One region of the Dyella sp. KRB-257 genome, then DNA from elsewhere that is predicted to be linked to it. Evidence: predicted binding sites of a transcription regulator. Region 1 holds the regulator's gene; each other region holds the start of a gene.

Region 1 (4,713 bases):
CCTCGGTCGCCAGCCTGATGAGCCGCACGCCCAAGACCATCACCGCCGACAAGCTGGCCGTGGAAGCCGCCCAGTTGATGGAGAAGCACCAGATCCACGCGCTGATCGTGGTCGATCAGGAGCATCGCGTAGTGGGCGCGCTGAACATCCACGACCTGCTGCGCGCCCGCGTGGTCTGACGCCGCCGGGTGGCCGCGGTGCCGCCCGCCCCTCCCACTTTCCCATCGATGCGACTGCCGTGACCGCGTACCTCGCCAACCTCCCCGCCGACCTGCTCGCCCGCGCGGCAAATATCCGTCTGGCCGCGTTCGACGTGGACGGCACGCTGACCGACGGCCGTCTGCACTACGGCGAGGACGGTCACGAGACCAAGGTGTTCCACGTGCACGACGGGCTGGGCCTCAAGCGCCTGCAGGCCCACGGCATCCACGTGGCGATCATCACCGCGCGGATCAGCCACACCGTGGCGCTGCGCGCCGAGGAACTGGGCATCACCCACGTCTACCAGGGCCAGGGCGACAAGCGCGCCTGTCTGCGCGACCTGCTCGACGCCCTCAACCTCGCCCCCGGGCAGGTCGCCTTCACCGGCGACGACCTGCCCGACCTGCCGCCGATGGGCATCGCCGGGCTGGCCATCGCCACCGCCAACGCCCATCCGTGGGTGGTCGAGCGGGCGCACTGGCAGACCCGCCGCGCCGGCGGCGAGGGTGCGGCGCGCGAGGTCAGCGACCTGCTGCTGCTTGCCCAGGGCAAGGCGGACGCCGAACTGGCGCGCTGGCAATGAAGTGGCTTGCCTGGCTGCGCGAACGCCGGCTGTCCGTCGGCATCGTGGTGATCGGCCTGCTGGCCGGGCTGACCCAACTGGTGCTGTGGTGGACCGCGCCGGCGCCGGGCCGGCACGATTTCGTCGGGCCACCGCGCTCGGGCTACACGCTGACCAACTTCCAGTTGTCCAGCTATGACCGCGCAGGCCTGCCGGCCTTCAACGTGAAAGCGCCGCAGCTGGAGCGGCGCGAGGGCGACGAGTCGCTATACATCAACTCGCCGCAGTTCGATCTGCCGTCGAATCAGACGGACGTGCCGGACTGGCGCGGCGAGTCGCTCTACGGCTGGGTCGACAAGGATGGCGACCTGCTCAAGCTGCTCGGCCCGGTGCACATGCACCGCGACGCCTTCGCCGACACCGCCGCCGCCCGGCTCGACACCGCCGACCTGACCATCTGGCCGAAGGACAACCGGATGGAAACCGCCGCCGCGGCGCGGCTGGTGCAAGGCGCCCTTACAATGAGCGGGGTTGGCATGCGCGCCAACCTCACCGACAAACACCTGGAGCTGCTCGATGACGTCCATGTCACGTTCCCGCCGCGCAAACGCTAGCGCCCGGTGGCTGCTGGCCGCCTGCGGCCTGCTTGCCCTGTCCCCGGTCGTCGCCAAGCAGGGCGACCGCGACCAGCCGATGAAGGTCGACGCCAAGTACTTCGAGGGCTTCCAGAAACCCAACACGGTCAGCACGCTCAAGGGCTCCGTGGTGATCCGGCAGGGCACGCTGAAGGCCACCGGCACGCTGGCCAAGGTCTACTTCGACGCCCAGAGCCAGATCAGCCGTGTGGTGCTCACTGGCAGCCCGGCGCACATCGAGCAGCTGGACGACAGCGGCAACCGGATGCTGGGCGACGCTGCCACAATCGACTACGACAACCTCAAGGGCATCGCGGTACTCACCGGCCACGCCTCGGTGAAGCAGCAGGGCCGCGGCGAAGCGCACGGCGACAAGCTCACCTACGACACCGCCAGCAGCCAGATGACCGGCGAGAGCGGCGGCACCGGCACCGTGCACATGATCTTCCAGCCGAAGAAAAAGCCGGCCGCACCGGCACCGGCCGCCAGCAGCAAGCAGCCCTGATCGATGCTCTCTGCCGAAGGCCTCCAGAAGCGTTTCCGCTCGCGCCAGGTCGTGCGCGACTTCGGGTTCTCCATCCGCCAGGGCGAGGTGGTGGGCCTGCTCGGCCCCAACGGCGCCGGCAAGACCACCTGCTTCTACATGGTGGTGGGCCTGATCGAGGCCGACGCCGGCTCGATCAAGCTCGACCGCCAGGACATCACCGGCCTGCCGATGCACTCGCGCGCCAGGCTGGGCATCGGTTACCTGCCGCAGGAGCCGTCGGTATTCCGCCGCCTGAGCGTGGCCGACAACATCATGGCGGTGCTGGAGCTGCGCGACGGATTGGGCGCCAGGGAGCGCGCCGCCGAGCAGGAAAACCTGCTCGAAGAGCTGAAGATCGCCCACATCGCCGACCAGAAGGGCATCAGCCTGTCCGGCGGCGAGCGGCGCCGGGTGGAAATCGCCCGGGCGCTGGCCGCACAGCCGCGCTACATGCTGCTGGACGAACCCTTCGCCGGCGTCGATCCGATCTCGGTGGGCGAGATCCAGCGCATCGTGCGCCACCTCAAGGAACGCGGCATCGGCGTGCTGATCACCGACCACAACGTGCGCGAGACGCTGGGCATCTGCGACCGCGCGTACATCCTCAACGAGGGCGAGGTGCTGTCCCGCGGCACCCCGGCGCACATCCTGGCCGACGAAAAGGTGCGCGAGGTCTACCTGGGGCGCGAGTTCCGCCTCTGAGTCCGCCGGAGCCGCCCGGACGGCACGTGGCCATTGGTCGTTTATCGGGGCGCCGATCCCGATCCGCAAGGCTGTTCGACCCCGCGGGCTGGGGTTAGGATGGGGTCGCGATCCACCTCCCCCGGTCGGTATGAAACCCGGACTCCAGTTCCGCCTCCATCAGCAGCTGACCCTGACGCCGCAGTTGCAGCAGGCGATCCGCCTGCTGCAGCTCTCGCAGCTGGAGCTCGAGGCGGAACTGCGCCAGATCGCCGAGGGCAACCCGCTGCTGGAGTTCGCCGAAGAAGCGGAATCGACCGAGGAAGGCGAGGAAGCCGAAGGCAGCTACCTGCCCGAAGGCGGCAGCCATACGTCGAGCAGCACCGGCGACGAGCCTGACACCGGCGACGCACCCGAATGGGCCGACGGCGACGGCGCCAGCGAGCGGCCGATGGACTTCTCCCTCGGCAGCAGCGTCGGCAGCGGCAGCGGCTCGCGCGGCGACGAGGATTTCGAACCGCAGAACGCGGCCGTCGAGACGCTGGCCGAACACCTGCTGTGGCAGCTGAACCTGTCCGGCTTCGACCCGCGCCAGCGCGTGATCGCCGCCGTGATCATCGACGCGCTCAATCCGGACGGCTACCTCACCGAAAACGCCGAAGCCCTGCTGGCGGCCCTGCCGGCCACGCTGCAGGTCAGCGAGGAGGAACTCGAAGCGGTGCGCCGCCGGGTGCAGACCACCTTCGACCCGGTGGGCGTGGCCAGCCGCGATCTGCGCGACTGCCTGCGCGTGCAACTGGAGCAGTTCGACCCGGCCGCCACCCCGCAGCGCGAGCTGGCCCTGCGCATCGTCGAGGGCGAGCTGGACCTGCTGGCCCGCAACGACGTCGGCAAGCTCGCCCGCAAGCTGCGCGCGGACGAAAACGACGTGGTCGCCGCCTCGGCGCTGATCCGCAGCCTCGACCCGCGCCCCGGCGCCGCAATGGATGCCACCCCGGTCGAGTACGTGGCACCCGACGTGTATGCCTACAAGGACGGCAACCGCTGGAAAGTCAGCCTGAACGCCGATTGCCAGCCGCGACTCGGCCTTAACCAGCACTATTGCAACCTGATCGCCAAGGCCCGCGGCGAGGACGCGAGCTGGATGCGCGGACAGCTGCAGGAGGCGCGGTGGTTGATCAAGAGCCTGGAATCGCGGGCCGAGACCCTGCTCAAGGTGGCCGAGGCGATCGTGCGGCGGCAGAGCGCGTTCCTCGACTACGGCCCCGAGGCGATGCATCCGCTGGTGCTGCGCGAGGTGGCCGAGGAAGTGGGCATGCACGAGTCGACCATCTCCCGTGTGACGACGCGCAAATACATCCACACGCCACGCGGTACATTCGAGCTCAAGCACTTCTTTTCCAGCGGCGTGTCCACCGAGGACGGCGGCAGCGCCTCGTCCACGGCGATCCAGGCCATGCTGCGCAAACTCGTCGACGCGGAGGACCCGCGCAAACCCTTGTCCGACCAGGCGCTCGCCGAGGAACTGCACCGCAAGGGCATCCAGGTGGCGCGCCGCACCGTCGCCAAATACCGGGAGGTCCTGCGCATACCCAGCTCCAGCGAACGCCAGCGCGCCGGCTGAACGGTTCGCGCCAGCCGCGGAACCTTGGCGAGGCGACGGCGTCGGAAGGGGCAGCACCAGATGACTGTGGATGCGCACCGGGCATGCGGCCCGGCCGACGCATCGAATCACGCCGCGAAGGCGGCAGTACCAGAGGAGGCGCAACATGCAATTCCAACTCAGCGGCCAGCACGTCGATATCACCGAAGCCATGCGCGCGCATGTCACCGACCAGCTCGACCGCCTCACCCGCCTCGATGACCGATTGACCAGCCTGGCCGTGGTGCTCTCGCTGGACAAGCTGCAACAGAAGGCGGAAGGAACGTTGCATACCTCCTCCGGCGCCCTGCTCCATGCCGAGGCCTTCGAGCCGGACATGTACATCTCCATCGACATGATGTTCGACAAGCTGGTGACCCAGTTGCGCAGGCACCGCGAGAAAGTGTGCGACAAGCACAAGGCCGAAGTGCGCCGCGACGAGCGCCTGTACGGCTGAGCCGCTCCT
Region 2 (4,713 bases), on a different contig from region 1:
GTGCGCCGGCTCGCCACGCTGGCCGAGCGCGAGCGCATCGGCCGCGACCTGCACGACCTGCTCGGCCACACGCTGTCGCTGGTGGCGCTCAAGTCCGAGCTGGCGCGCAAGCTGGCCCTGCGCGATCCGGGCCTGGCCCAGCGCGAAATGGAAGAGGTGGAGCGCGTGGCGCGTCATGCGCTGGCCGAGGTGCGCGCCGCGGTCACCGGCATGCGCCGCAGCGACCTGGCCGCCGAACTGCTCTCGGCGCGGCTGATGCTGGAGGCCTCCGGCATCGTGTTCGCCTGCGACGGCTGCGAGTCGCTGGACCTGCCGCACGCCATCGAGGCGCCGCTGGCGCTGGTGCTGCGCGAGGCGGTCACCAATATCCACCGGCATGCGCGCGCCACCGAGGCGCGCATCGACATTTCCAGCGAGCAGGGCGAACTCAGGATGCGGATCAGCGACAACGGATGCGGCGGACTGGCCGCGCACGGCAACGGCGTCAGCGGCATGCGCGAACGCGTGCGTGCGCTGGGCGGCACGCTCGCCATCGATTCGCCGCCGCGCAAGGGCACCACGATCACCATCGCCGTGCCGGTGGCTGCGCCCATGCCGGCGGCGGTCGGTCGTGACGCGCGCCCGCAACCGATCGGGAGCGCCGCATGATCCGCGTGCTGCTGGCCGAGGACCAGGCGATGGTGCGCGGCGCGCTCTCGGCGCTGCTCAACCTGGAGAGCGACATCGAGGTGCTGGGCAGCGCGGCCGACGGCGAGGCGGCCTGGCGCGAGATCCAGCGCCTGAAGCCCGACGTGCTGGTCACCGACATCGAGATGCCCGGCCTCACCGGGCTGGAGCTGGCCCAGCGCATCCAGCGGCAGGCGCTGCCGATCAAGGTGATCATCGTCACCACCTTCGCGCGTCCCGGCTTTCTGCGCCGTGCGCTGGAGGCGGGCGTCTCCGGCTACCTGCTCAAGGATGCGCCGGCGGAGAACCTGGCCGAGGCGCTGCGCATGGTCCATCGCGGCGGCCGCTCGATCGATCCGCAGCTGGCGCTGGATGCGTGGTCCGAGGCCGATCCGCTCAACGACCGCGAACGCCAGGTGCTGCGCCTGGCCGGCGAAGGGCAGAGCGCCAGCGACATCGCCACCCAGCTCAACCTGTCGCACGGCACGGTGCGCAACTACCTGTCCGAGGCGATCGGCAAGCTCGGCGTGGCCAACCGCATCGAGGCGTATCGGCTGGCCCGGCAGAAAGGCTGGCTCTAACCGCATCCTGTAATCGCCTCGTGTAACCGCCTCGTGTAACCGCCTCGTGTAACCGCCTCGTGTAGGAGCGCACCCTGTGCGCGAAGGCTTTTGCTCCTGATCGGCATCAAAGCAAAAGCATTCGCGCACAGGGTGCGCTCCTACAGGTCTGCGGCGAATCGAGGCTGGGCCATGCCCCCATTCCCCGCGACGTGCGTCCCTCGTGTCCCGCACGGCGTGCTGCGGGATAATGCGCGCCTGCCCGTAGCCGCGGGCGCTTGCCGGGCCCGCCCTTGAAGAAGACCGACTTCGACTTCGACCTCCCCAATGAGCTGATCGCCCAGGTGCCGCTGCCGGAGCGTTCGGCCAGCCGGCTGCTGCATCTGGACGCGACCGCGTGCACGCTCGACGACCGCATGTTCCGCGAGCTGCCGGACTTCCTGCGCCCGGGCGACCTGCTGGTGTTCAACGACACCCGCGTGCTGCCGGCGCGGCTGTACGGGCGCAAGGACACCGGCGGCGCGGTGGAGATCCTGATCGAGCGCGTCACCGGCGCGCACGAGGCGGTGGTGCAGCTGGGCGTGAGCAAGAAGCCGAAGGAAGGCGGGCGGATCGAGCTGGCCGACGGCAGCCACGCGGTGGTGCTGGGGCGTGAGGACGCGTTCTTCCGCCTGCGCTTCGAGTCGCACGAGCCGCTGGAAAAGCTGCTGCACAAGCTGGGCGAGATGCCGCTGCCGCCGTACATCGAGCGCGGCAGCGAGGCCAGCGACCTGGAGCGCTACCAGACCGTCTACGCGCGCGAACCCGGCGCGGTGGCCGCGCCCACCGCCGGCCTGCACTTCGACGAGCCGCTGCTCGAGCGCCTGCGCGCGATGGGCGTGCAGTTCGGCTACGTCACGTTGCACGTGGGCGCCGGCACCTTCCAGCCGGTGCGCGCGGACAACATCGCCGACCACCACATGCACCGCGAGTGGCTCAACGTCGGTGCGCACCTGGTGGAGCAGATCCGCCACACCCGCGCCGCCGGCGGCCGGGTGATCGCGGTGGGCACCACCGTGGTGCGCGCGCTGGAGAGCGCCACCGTGGACGGCGTGCTGCGCCCGTTTGCCGGCGAGACGCAGATCTTCATCTTCCCCGGCTACCGCTTCACCAGCATCGACGGCCTGGTGACCAACTTCCACTTGCCGCAGTCGACGCTGCTGATGCTGGTATCGGCGCTGGCCGGGCGCGAGTTCATGCTCGACGCCTACCGCCACGCGATCGCCCGGCGCTACCGGTTCTTCTCCTACGGCGACGCCATGCTGATCCTGCCGCCGGCGTCCTGATCGGCCCAGCGCCCGTAGGAGCGCACCCTGTGCGCGAATGCTTTTGGCTTTGATGCCGATCAGGAGCAAAAGCATTCGCGCACAGGGTGCGCTCCTACAGCGGCTCGCACCTCATGACGAGAGCGGGGGCCCCGACTCCCTGCGCGATCAACACCCCGCCACCCGCTCCGGTGGTCCGCACGACTGCCCGTCGCCGGGTTCCTGCCCCTGCCGCGAAATCGACGCGCGGCGCTTCCGCCACGCGTCAAGAAACTGCCGCCACCGCCGTCGGGCCGCGTCCGCGCAGGCTTTGCCGGTCGTGGCATGGCGCTTGCTATCGACCCATCAGTCCACTCCGCAATGGCGGGGGCGGTTCACGCCTGCACACTGATCGAGGGTTCCATGGAAAACGCCGAAGAACAGGATCCGATTGCCGTCGCCCCGCCCAGGCCCAAGCGCGGCCGGCTGATCGCGATCATCGCCGTGATCGTGCTGCTGGGCGGCGGCGCCGGGCTCTACGCCATGCTGGGCTCGCGCCACGCGGCGGGCGGCAAGGCCGCCGTGGCCGCGCCGGAGCACCGGCCCGAGCTCTACCTGCCGCTCGATCCGGCCTTCGTGGTGAATTTCCGCGACGACCAGGCGGTGCGCTACCTGCAGGTGGGCGTGAGCCTGATGAGCCACGAGCAGGGCGCGCTGGACGCCGCCAGGGAGGCGCAGCCGGTGATCCGCAACGAGCTGCTGATGCTGTTCAGCGGACAGAACTACGAAAACCTGATCGACGCCGCCGGCAAGCAGAAGCTGCAGGCGCAGGCGCTGGCCGCGGTGCAGAAGATCATCGCCGCGCGCACCGGCAAGCCCGGCATCGACGCGCTGTATTTCACCAGCTTCGTGATGCAGTGATCTGAAGGAGAACGGCGATGAGCGACCTGCTTTCCCAGGACGAGATCGACGCGCTGCTGGACGGCGTCGAGGGCGGCGCGGTCGAGACCGGCGGCGACGAGCCGCTCGATCCCGATGCCGTCGTCCAGTACGACTTCACCCAGCAGGACCGCATCGTGCGCGGCCGCCTGCCGACGCTGGAGATGGTCAACGACCGCTTCGCGCGTTACTTCCGCACCGGCGTATTCAGCGTGCTGCGCAAGACCTGCGAGGTCTCGGTGCTGGGCGTGCGCATGGTCAAGTTCGCCGAGTACGTGCATGGTCTGGCGGTGCCCAGCAACCTCAACCTGGTACGCATCAAGCCGCTGCGCGGCACCGCGCTGGTGGTGCTGGAGCCGCGGCTGGTGTTCACCGTGATCGACAACTTCTTCGGCGGCGACGGCCGTTATCACGCGCGCATCGAGGGCCGCGACTTCACCGCCACCGAGAACCGGGTGATCCAGATCATGCTGGTGGAGCTGTTCGCCGCCATGGTCGAGGCGTGGGCGCCGGTGCTGCCGCTGGAGTTCGAGTACCTCAACTCCGAGATCAACCCGCAGTTCGCCAACATCGTCAGCCCCACCGAGACGGTGGTGGTGTCGCGCTTCCACGTGGAGCTGGACGGCGGTGGCGGCGAGATCCACCTGACCCTGCCGTACGCCATGGTCGAGCCGATCCGCAGCCTGCTCGACGCCGGCGTGCAGAGCGACCGCGTGGATCGCGACGACCGCTGGAGCGAAACCCTGCACGAGGAAATCCTCGACGCCGAGGTGGGCCTGAGCACGCTGCTGCTGGAAGCCGAGATCAGCATCGGCGACTTCCTGCAACTGCGTCCCGGCGACGTGATCCCGGTGCAACTGCCCGAGTTCGCCACCGTGTTCGCCGAGGACGTACCGATCTTCCGCGGCCGCTACGGCCAGGCCAACGGCCACAAGGCCGTGCGATTCCAAGCCCAGGCGGGTCGCCGCGAGGTGCGCCTGCACAGCGATTTTTCCATGGAGCAGATCCCGTCATGAGCAGCACATCCGAAGCCGCGCAGGCCGCCGCCGAGCGCGCCCCGCAGGACAACCTCGACGGCCAGGACGTCAACCTGGACATGATCCTCGACGTGCCGGTCACGCTGGCGATGGAGGTCGGCCGCACCCGCATCAGCATCCGCAACCTGCTGCAGCTCAACCAGGGCTCGGTGGTGGAGCTGGACCGCGCCGCCGGCGAACCGCTGGACGTGTTCGTCAACGGCACGCTGGTCGCCCACGGCGAGGTGG
Region 3 (4,713 bases), on a different contig from region 1:
GACATCACCGGCCTCGACGGCGGCGACTCGAAGGAGGCCACCGTGGTCGCCACCGCGGCCGACGGCAGCAAGAAGACCTTCACCGTCAACGTGATGCTGCTGACGCCGAAGGAACGCGAGTTCTTCCATCACGGCGGCATCCTGCAGTACGTGCTGCGCCAGCTGGCCGGCAGGAAGGCGGCCTGAGTTTCGCCGACCCCGGCCCACTGAAAGAAGCCCGATGAAAAACGCCGCCCACGGGCGGCGTTTTTCTTTGTGCTAAGCGATACGACCACGCGCTAGAGCGGCCGCTTCCAGGTCGCCGAATAGCACTTCCACTCCTCGCCCTCGCGATGCCACGCACTCTCCACGTCGTACACGCCCATGTCCTCGGGCAGCAGGCGGCCGCCGCTGGTGAGCGTCACCGTGAAGCTGGCCACGTAGCGATCGCCGCGCGGCACCACCGTCACCGCTCCCATCAGCACGTGGACGCTCTCGTGACGCAGGCGCGCCAGGCGCAGCAGGTTGGCCAGTTGGGCGCGGTCGGCTTCGCCGGCGTTACCGGTGAAATCGTCGGTCAGATGATCGGCAAACGCGCCTGCGTCGGTCTGCTCCGCGGCACGCTCGGCGGCGGCGACGGCCTGCTTCACGGCCACCTCGTCGGGAGTGCGATGGCACCCGATCGCGAGCATGCAAACGATCGCAATGACAGTCATCCACAGGGCGTTCCGGAGTCGCATCGACACGGCCTCGATCTCGCTGCGGCGCGGCTTGCCGCTATACGCGAGCGTATGCTCCAATGCCCCGTCGTGTCGATGGCCGATCAGCGCGATCATCCTCTTCAACAGGAGCACAAGGATCACCATGAGCAACGAGCGTCCGTGGCTGGACCACTATCCGGATGGCGTCCCCGCCCAGATCGACCTGGACGCCTACACGTCGGTCGTTGCAGTGCTGGAGGAAGCTTTCGAACGGTTCAGGGATCGTCCGGCCTTCGCCAGTTTCGGGAAGCAGCTCAGCTACGGCGAGGTCGACGCCATGAGTGCACGTTTCGCCGGCTACCTCACCGGCGAACTGAAACTCGCCAAGGGCGATCGCATCGCGATCATGATGCCCAACGTGCTGCAGTACCCCATCGCCCTGTTCGGCGCGCTGCGCGCGGGGCTGGTGGTGGTCAACACCAATCCGCTCTACACCGCGCGCGAGCTGAAGCACCAGCTGGAGGATTCCGGCGCCATGGCGATCGTGGTGCTGGACAACTTCGCCGCCACGGTGCAGCAGGTGGTGGCCGACACCCACGTGCAGCACATCGTCACCACCGGCGTGGGCGACCTGCTCGGCGGCCTCAAGGGCATGCTGGTCAACACGATCACCAAGCACGTCAAGAAGATGGTGCCGGCGTTCCACCTGCCGCAGGCCGTGCGCTTTGCCGATGCACTGGGCCGCGGCGCGCGCCATGCGCTGCCGAAGGTCACGCTGGGCCATCAGGACCTGGCCTTCCTGCAATACACCGGCGGCACCACCGGCGTGGCCAAGGGCGCCATGCTCAGCCACGGCAACATGGTCGCCAACATGCTGCAGGCCGGCGTGTGGATCGGTCGCAACACCAGGCCGGGCGAAGAGGTGATCATCACCGCGCTGCCGCTGTATCACATCTTCTCGCTGACCGCGAACTGCCTGGTGTTCACCCGGCTTGGCGGCCTGAGCTGGCTGATCACCAACCCGCGCGACATGCCCGGCTTCGTCAAGGAGCTGGCCAAGTCCAACTTCACCGCGATCACCGGCGTCAACACGCTGTTCAACGGCCTGCTCAACACGCCGGGCTTCGCCGAGCTGGATTTCTCGCGCCTGCACCTGAGCCTGGGCGGCGGCATGGCGGTGCAGCGCGCAGTGGCCGATCGCTGGAAGAAGGTCACCGGCAGCACGCTGGTCGAAGCCTACGGCCTCACCGAAACATCGCCGGCAGTGTGCATCAACCCGCTCGACCTCAAGGAATACAACGGCTCGATCGGCCTGCCGATCCCCTCCACCGACGTGGCGATCTGGTCGGAGGACAACCAGCCGCTGCCGCTCGGCGAGGTGGGCGAGCTGATGGTGCGCGGCCCGCAGGTGATGCAGGGCTACTGGCAGCGCCCCGACGAGACGGCCAAGGTGCTCACCGCCGACGGCTGGCTGCACACCGGTGACATCGCACGGATGGACACCCACGGTTACGTCTACATCGTCGACCGCAAGAAGGACATGATCCTGGTGTCCGGCTTCAACGTGTATCCGAACGAGGTCGAGGACATCGTGATGCAGCACCCGGGCGTCTCCGAGGTGGCCGCGATCGGCGTGCCCGACGAGCACTCCGGCGAGGTGGTGAAGATCTTCGTGGTACGCAAGAACCCGGCGCTGACCGAAGAGGAGCTCAGGGAGTTCTGCCGCCAGAACCTCACCGGCTACAAGCGGCCGAAGTTCATCGAGTTCCGCACCGATCTGCCCAAGACCAACGTGGGCAAGATCCTGCGCCGCGGACTGCGCGACGAGAAGCAGGCCACAACCGCCGCCCACTGAGGCAGCGAATGGCGGATACGAGAACGCCCGCGCAAGCGGGCGTTTTTTCGTGGGGCCGCACTGGCGTGCATTCAGTTGTGCCACTGCTCCAGGATGTCGGCGTAGCCGCCGAGCAGGTTCCACAGCGGCACCTGCTTGTCCTCGGGGATGCGCGAATAGGCATAGCCGATGTGGTAATCGGAAATGCGCGCCACCGTCGCCTCCAGGTGGATGTGCAGGTCGTTGCCGAAGATCATGTCCAGTACCCACGGCTCGCCCAACTCGCCCTTCCAGCCCAGCGGGCGGCGCACCAGCAGGCCGGTGGCGGAAATGTCCACCAGCTCGGTGGGGTGGGACTGGTCGCCGCGGCTCATCAGCACCGTGGTCTCGATGCGCATGCGGGCCGGACGCAATTGCTCCTGCCCGGACCGTGCCGCATTCTTCTCGATCGCCATCATGTTCCCTCGCTCGAACCCGCGCCGCGGAGTCCTGTCGATGCACACCGGCGGCATTCCCTCGAAGCAACGCCGGCAGATTTCCACTGCGGCGCATTCGGGCTTCATGAGGCGCGATGTATTGGCGCACGAAGCCTGCCGCAGTGACAAGCATGACAAAGCAACAGACATGCCACGCGACGAGCGCCGCGTCGGCAATGCAGAATTGCCGACGCGCGCACGGCTCCGTCGCACGTACGTCGCGCGCCGTCGGCAACGCGGTGCCGCACAGGGACAGTTTGCGACACGATCGGCCGTACCCCTCCCTCCCGAGCGCGCCGCCCGCGCGTGGTCGCGCTGGACTTGCCCCCGCCCAGCCGCTACCCTGTGGGCCATTCATGGGGTTAAGAACGGACGCCATCCTGCCGGCGAGGCAGTGGGGAGCGTCCCGAGAGCCACATTCGATGCTCTCCGCCGACCGACTGATACGACCGTAGCGTCCCCGACGCCTCACGGCATGCGCGCCTCGACCGTGGCTCACCTCCCGGACCGGACGCCCAGCGGCTGGAAGCGATCGCGACGATGATGCCGCCGACCGGCCCATCCCGCGCCACCGCGACCAAGGCACCGGCCAGGCAGGGCATCTGCAGCAGGAGCGTTTCCCCGTGGCGCGGCCTCATCGGCGCGCAGACAAGCCCCGCATCCCTCGGCGCGAGCCGCAAGGACGGGTCCGGTTCCGATCGTGTGCAATCCCCGCCGACCTTCGGCGGTGGCCCAACGACATGCATTGATGAGCACTGAGCCAAACGAGCCTCAGACAACCAGCAACAGCACCGCGCCGGACGTGTTCGCGTCGATGCCGCAGCAGCAGGAAATGCCACTGGCCATCGTGCGCGGCGAACCGATGCTGCAGATGCCGCAGGACCTGTACATCCCGCCGGACGCGCTGGAAGTCATCCTGGACGCCTTCGAAGGTCCGCTGGACCTTCTGCTGTACCTGATCCGCCGGCAGAACCTGGACATCCTCGATATCCCGGTCGCCGAGATCACCCGCCAGTACATGACCTACATCGAGCTGATGCGCGATGTGATGCGACTGGAGCTGGCGGCCGAATACCTGCTGATGGCCGCGATCCTGGCCGAGATCAAGTCGCGGCTGCTGCTGCCGCGGCCGCCCAGCGAGGAAGGGCTGGAAGACGACCCCCGCGCCGAGCTGGTCCGCCGGCTGCAGGAATACGAGCGGTTCAAGAAGGCCGCCGAGGACATCGAGGCCCTGCCCCGCGTCGAGCGCGACACGGTGCCGGTGCGGGTCGACGCCGGCGAGCGCACGGTGATCCGCCTGCCGCCGCCGCTGGACCTGAAGGAAATGCTGCTGGCGCTCAAGGACGTGATGCACCGCGCCGAACTGTTTGGCCACCACGCGATCAGGCGCGAGGCCCTCAGCGTCCGCCAGCGCATGGGCGAGCTGCTGGGCCGACTCGAAGGCAGCGCCTTCCGGCGCTTTGAGACGCTGTTCGATCCGGCCGAGGGCCGGCTCGGTGTGGTGGTGACCTTCCTGGCCATGCTGGAGCTGGCCAAGGAAATGCTGATCGAGATCGTGCAGGAAGCGCCGCTGGCGCCGATCTACCTCAAGGCCAAGGCCGTGCTCACCGGTGACGATGCCGAAGCCGCCCATGACGAGCCCAACGATGCCGCTGCCGGAGAAGCCTCCGCCTATGAATGAACACGAAGACGCCACTGCCATCGACACCGACACCGCCCTCGC
Region 4 (4,713 bases), on a different contig from region 1:
CGGCGCTCAGCCGCCAGCCCGGCGCCAGCTCCCCGGTGGCGGACAGTTCCACGCCTTCGCGGCGGGTATGGCCGGCGTTGCGATAGGTCGCGCGGCCGTTGGTATTGGTCGCCACCGCCAGCTCGTTGCGGGTGTCGGCGCGGAACAGCGCGGTGTCGAATTCGAGGCCGCCGGTCGCCTGCCACTTGGCGCCCAGCTCGTAGTTGTTGCTGCGCGCGGGCTTGAGGTCGAACGCCAGCCCGGCCTGGCCGTCGCTGCGATAGCCCAGCTCGTTGTAGCTAGGTGTCTCGAAGCCCTTGCCGAAGCTGGCGTAGATGCGCACGTTGTCGGCGGCACGGAACTGCAGCCCCGCCACCGGCGTGGTGGCGCGGTAGCTCACGTGGCCGCTGTCGTCGGGGTTGCGCGCGGTGATGTAGAAGTCGTGCTCGGCAAAGCGCACTTCATCGTTGCGCAGGCCCAGCAGCACCGACCAGCGCGGCGCGAAGTGCCAGTAGAACTGCGCGTACTCGGCCACGTTGTTGACGTTGTCGTGCTCGTTGCGGCGCAGCGCGCCCTTCACGCCCAGGGTGGAGCCGATGAAGTTCTCGTAGCCGGTGCGGCGCTGGATCTGATAGTCGCCGCTGGCGCCGAGCACCGCCTCGTAGTCGCCTCCCGCCAGCTCGCCGCGGTGGGTCCAGCGCAGGTCGGCACCGCCGTAGTGGGTGGCCGGGGCGATCACGCCGCCGGCCTGCAGCGGGTTCTTCTGCACGAACGGGGGAATGGACAGGTACTGCACGATGCTGCGCTGGCCGTAGTACGCCATCGCGCGCAACTGGTCGGCCTGGCTCAAGGCCTGCTCGTAGACCAGCCCGAGCTGGTTCTGCTCGGCGCTCTTGCGGGTGTTGTATTGCGCCGCCACCGCGGTGGCCTGGCGCCGGTCCTGGTTGAGCTGGGCGCGGGTCAGGCCGAGCGGGTCCTGGGTATTGGGCTGGTTGATGCGGTTGAGCAGCACGGTGAGCTTGCGCCCGTGGCCGAGGTCGATGCCGAACTTGGCGTTGTCCGACTCGCGCCGCACGCGGCTGTGCGCGCGGTAACCGCCGGAGAGGAATTCCGAGGCGGCGATGTTGTAGTTCACCGGGCCGGCGATGCCGCGCGTGTTGGCCAGGAAACGGAAGCTGTCGTAGCTGCCGCCGTACACGCCCAGCGTGGTCTGCGGCACCGCGGTGCCGTCGGCGCTGTACAGCTGCACCACGCCGCCGGCGGCGTTGCCGTAGAGCACCGAGAACGGCCCGCGCAGCACCTCCACGCGGTCGGCCGAATCGAGGTTGAACTGCGCCACCTGGCCCTGGCCGTCGGGCAGGGTGGACGGGATGCCGTCCATGTACACGCGGATCGAGCGCACGCCGAAGGTGGAGCGCGAGCCGAAGCCGCGGATGGAGATCTGTTCGTCCTGCGCGTAGTTCTGCCGGTCGCGGGCGAGGATCCCCGGCACGCCCGCCAGCACCTCGGAGAAATTGACGCCGGGCTGGCCGCTGGCGGCCGGATCGACGCGCACCACGCTGAGCGCGGCGGGCACGTCGAACGGCGGAATGTCCAGCCGGCTGGCGTTGACCTGCACGGCGGGCAGCAGCCGGGGGCCGCCTGCGGCCGGCGCCTGCTGCGCCATCGCCGGAGCCAGCATCACCGCGCAGGCACTGGCGCTGGCGGCGGTGAGCCGCCGTCGCGCGGCCGCGCGATGGATCGGGGTCGGCAGGAGGCGAGGCGGCTCGTTCGGCGCGTGCTTCAAATCGATCTCCTGTGGAGTTGACGCAATGACGCCACCGCCGCGCGCATGCGGTGGCCCGGATGCGCGCGGCGCGGCCAGTCTATGGGCCGCGGTAGATCAACGGAACCTTGTGCTGCGCCGTCAGAAGAAGCCGAGCTTGTTCGGCGAGTAGCTCACCAGCATGTTCTTGGTCTGCTGGTAGTGGTCGAGCATCATCTTGTGGTTCTCGCGGCCGATGCCCGACTGCTTGTAGCCACCGAACGCGGCATGCGCCGGGTAGGCGTGGTAGCAGTTGGTCCACACGCGGCCGGCCTGGATGCCGCGGCCGAAGCGGTAGCAGCGGTTGGCGTCGCGGCTCCACACGCCGGCACCCAGGCCGTACAGCGTGTCGTTGGCGATCGCCAGCGCCTCGTCCTCGTCCTTGAAGGTGGTCACCGACAGCACCGGGCCGAAGATCTCCTCCTGGAAGATGCGCATCTTGTTGTGGCCCTTGAACACGGTCGGCTGCACATAGTAGCCGTCCTTCAGGTCGCCGCCGTGCATGGCGCGCGCGCCGCCGGTGAGCAGCTCGGCTCCTTCCTGCTTGCCGATGTCCAGGTACGACAGGATCTTCTCCAGCTGTTCGCTGGAGGCCTGCGCGCCGATCATGGTGGACGGATCGAGCGGGTTGCCCAGCTTGATCGCCTCCACCCGCTTGATCGCGCGCTCGATGAACTTGTCGTAGATCGACTCCTGGATCAGCGCGCGGCTGGGGCAGGTGCACACCTCGCCCTGGTTGAGCGCGAACATGGTGAAGCCTTCCAGCGCCTTGTCGAAGAAGGCGTCGTCGGCCGCGCAGACATCCTCGAAGAAGATGTTCGGCGACTTGCCGCCCAGCTCCAGCGTCACTGGGATCAGGTTCTGGCTGGCGTACTGGCTGATCAGGCGACCGGTGGTGGTCTCGCCGGTGAAGGCGATCTTGGCGATGCGGTGGCTCGAGGCCAGCGGCTTGCCCGCCTCCAGGCCGAAGCCGTTGACGATGTTGAGCACGCCCGGCGGCAGCAGGTCGCCGACGATCTCGGCCCACACCAGGATGCTGGCCGGGGTCTGTTCGGCCGGCTTGAGCACCACGCAGTTGCCGGCGCCCAGCGCGGGGGCGAGCTTCCAGGTGGCCATCAGCAGCGGGAAGTTCCACGGGATGATCTGCCCGACCACGCCCAGCGGCTCGTGGAAGTGGTACGCCACGGTGTCGTCGTCGAGCTGGCTGAGGCTGCCTTCCTGTGCACGGATGCAGCCGGCGAAGTAGCGGAAGTGGTCGATCGCCAGCGGCAGGTCGGCGGCCATCGTCTCGCGGATCGGCTTGCCGTTGTCCCAGGTCTCGGCGTGGGCGAGCAGCTCGATGTTCTGCTCCATGCGGTCGGCGATCAGGTTGAGGATGCGCGCGCGCTCGGCGGCGGAGGTCTTGCCCCAGGCCTCCTTCGCGGCGTGCGCGGCGTCGAGCGCGGCCTCGATATCCGACGCGTCGGAGCGGGCGATCTCGCAGAACGGCTTGCCGGTGATCGGGGTGATGTTCTCGAAGTAGCGCCCCGCCTTGGGCGCCACCCACTGGCCGCCGATGTAGTTGTCGTAGCGCTGCTTGAAGGGCACCTGCACGGCGAGGTGCTGCTGTTCGAGTTTGGTCATGGCGTGGCTCCGCGTGGGGTGGAAGGTGAGGGGAATGGAGCAGGAGCCGTGCCAGCACGCTGTCGCCATCGCTCTTTGCTGCACCGTGCCAACCGCGCGCAGCGTCCGTGCGCTGGGGAAAAAAAATCCTGCCGCTGCATCGCAGCAGCGTCGCTCGCGAAGGTCGCGTTGCACTTCGCAAACGCATGTGCTTTGTATCGGAACACGCAGCGCAACAGCTGTCGCAATCTGCGACAGCCCGGAGTGTTCCATGCGACACAACGCGATATCCGATTCGATCGACGCCGCCCGCCGCAGCTTCTTCGGCGCCGGCGCCGCGCCCCGCGGGCTGGTGTCCGACACTATCCTTGCCTCGTGGCGACGCTGCCTGGAGCAGGGGCTGGTGGCCAGCGCGCGGCCCAGCGTGGCGCCGGTGGAGCGACGCGCACTGGGCGAGATGCAGGAGCGCCACGAGGCGCTGCGCCGGCTGTGCCGGCCGGAGCTGGAGGCGCTCTACGCCAGCGCCAACCAGGCTGGCAGCATCGTGGTGCTGACCGCGCCGGACGGCTTCATCCTCGATGCGCTGGGCGATCCGGACTTCCTCGACAAGGCCGCGCGCGTGTTGCTGCGCCCCGGCGTGCCATGGAGCGAGCAGGCCACCGGTACCAATGCGATCGGCACCGCGCTGGTCGAGCGTCGCCCGGTGGAAGTGCACGGCGCGGAGCACTACTACGCACCGCATCGCGTGCTCAGCTGCTCGGCCTCGCCGATCTTCGATCCGCAGGGCCGGGTGGTCGGCGTGCTCGACCTCTCCGGTCACGCCTCGGTGCACCACCTGCATGCGCTGGGCATGGTGCAGCTGGCGGTGGAGCAGATCGAGCATCGCCTGTTCGAGACCGCCTTCGACGGCGCCGACATCGTGCGCATCCAGCCCGACCCGGCGCTGATCGGCACGGCGCGCGAGGGCATGCTGGTGTTCGAGGGGCATCGCCTCGCCGCGGCCAACCGCCATGCGCTGCGCCTGCTCGGGCTGGACTGGAGCGAGCTGGGCAGGCGCCGCTACGACGAGCTGTTCGCCTCCGCCCTGCCGGTGCCCGGCAGCATGGGCAGCATGCGCTGCCAGACCGGCGACATGGTGCACGCCAGGCGCGATGCGCAGCGCTCGCGCATCCACGTGCCCGGTACCGTGCGCGCGCCTGCTGCGCCGGCGCCGGCGCAGCAGGCGATCCGCCCGCTGCGCGCGCCGGCGGCGGTATTCGATCCGGTGCTGGATGCGGCGATCGATCGCCAGGTGCGCCTGCTCGACGCCGACATCACCGTGCTGCTGC

The links. Region 1 encodes sigma-54, which starts transcription at its own class of promoters, with help from an activator protein. Its sites were predicted from a motif close to TGGCACGNGCNTTGC; they were not measured.
Region 2: the regulator sigma-54 is predicted to act here: its motif matches at 2,851-2,865, upstream of ACO2Q2_RS04230 (flagellar basal body-associated FliL family protein).
Region 3: the regulator sigma-54 is predicted to act here: its motif matches at 3,130-3,144, upstream of ACO2Q2_RS11240 (PilZ domain-containing protein).
Region 4: the regulator sigma-54 is predicted to act here: its motif matches at 3,446-3,460, upstream of adh (aldehyde dehydrogenase).

What each region holds. Positions count from the first base shown of each region.
Region 1 is NZ_JBMSDZ010000002.1:78,339-83,051, reverse strand. Features, by position in the region: gene ACO2Q2_RS01830 (KpsF/GutQ family sugar-phosphate isomerase) at 1-179, shown strand, start outside; gene ACO2Q2_RS01825 (KdsC family phosphatase) at 239-784, shown strand; gene lptC (LPS export ABC transporter periplasmic protein LptC) at 781-1,377, shown strand; gene lptA (lipopolysaccharide transport periplasmic protein LptA) at 1,349-1,903, shown strand; gene lptB (LPS export ABC transporter ATP-binding protein) at 1,907-2,626, shown strand; gene ACO2Q2_RS01805 (RNA polymerase factor sigma-54) at 2,757-4,229, shown strand; gene hpf (ribosome hibernation-promoting factor, HPF/YfiA family) at 4,375-4,704, shown strand.
Region 2 is NZ_JBMSDZ010000004.1:71,946-76,658, forward strand. Features, by position in the region: gene ACO2Q2_RS04215 (sensor histidine kinase) at 1-648, shown strand, start outside; gene ACO2Q2_RS04220 (response regulator transcription factor) at 645-1,247, shown strand; gene queA (tRNA preQ1(34) S-adenosylmethionine ribosyltransferase-isomerase QueA) at 1,520-2,551, shown strand; gene ACO2Q2_RS04230 (flagellar basal body-associated FliL family protein) at 2,933-3,430, shown strand; gene fliM (flagellar motor switch protein FliM) at 3,448-4,464, shown strand; gene fliN (flagellar motor switch protein FliN) at 4,461-4,713, shown strand, end outside.
Region 3 is NZ_JBMSDZ010000013.1:3,308-8,020, reverse strand. Features, by position in the region: gene acnA (aconitate hydratase AcnA) at 1-186, shown strand, start outside; gene ACO2Q2_RS11250 (hypothetical protein) at 279-851, opposite strand; gene ACO2Q2_RS11245 (AMP-binding protein) at 844-2,535, shown strand; gene ACO2Q2_RS11240 (PilZ domain-containing protein) at 2,607-2,969, opposite strand; gene ACO2Q2_RS11235 (segregation and condensation protein A) at 3,739-4,671, shown strand; gene scpB (SMC-Scp complex subunit ScpB) at 4,664-4,713, shown strand, end outside.
Region 4 is NZ_JBMSDZ010000008.1:17,499-22,211, forward strand. Features, by position in the region: gene ACO2Q2_RS08300 (TonB-dependent receptor family protein) at 1-1,660, opposite strand, end outside; gene adh (aldehyde dehydrogenase) at 1,886-3,406, opposite strand; gene ACO2Q2_RS08310 (sigma-54-dependent Fis family transcriptional regulator) at 3,657-4,713, shown strand, end outside.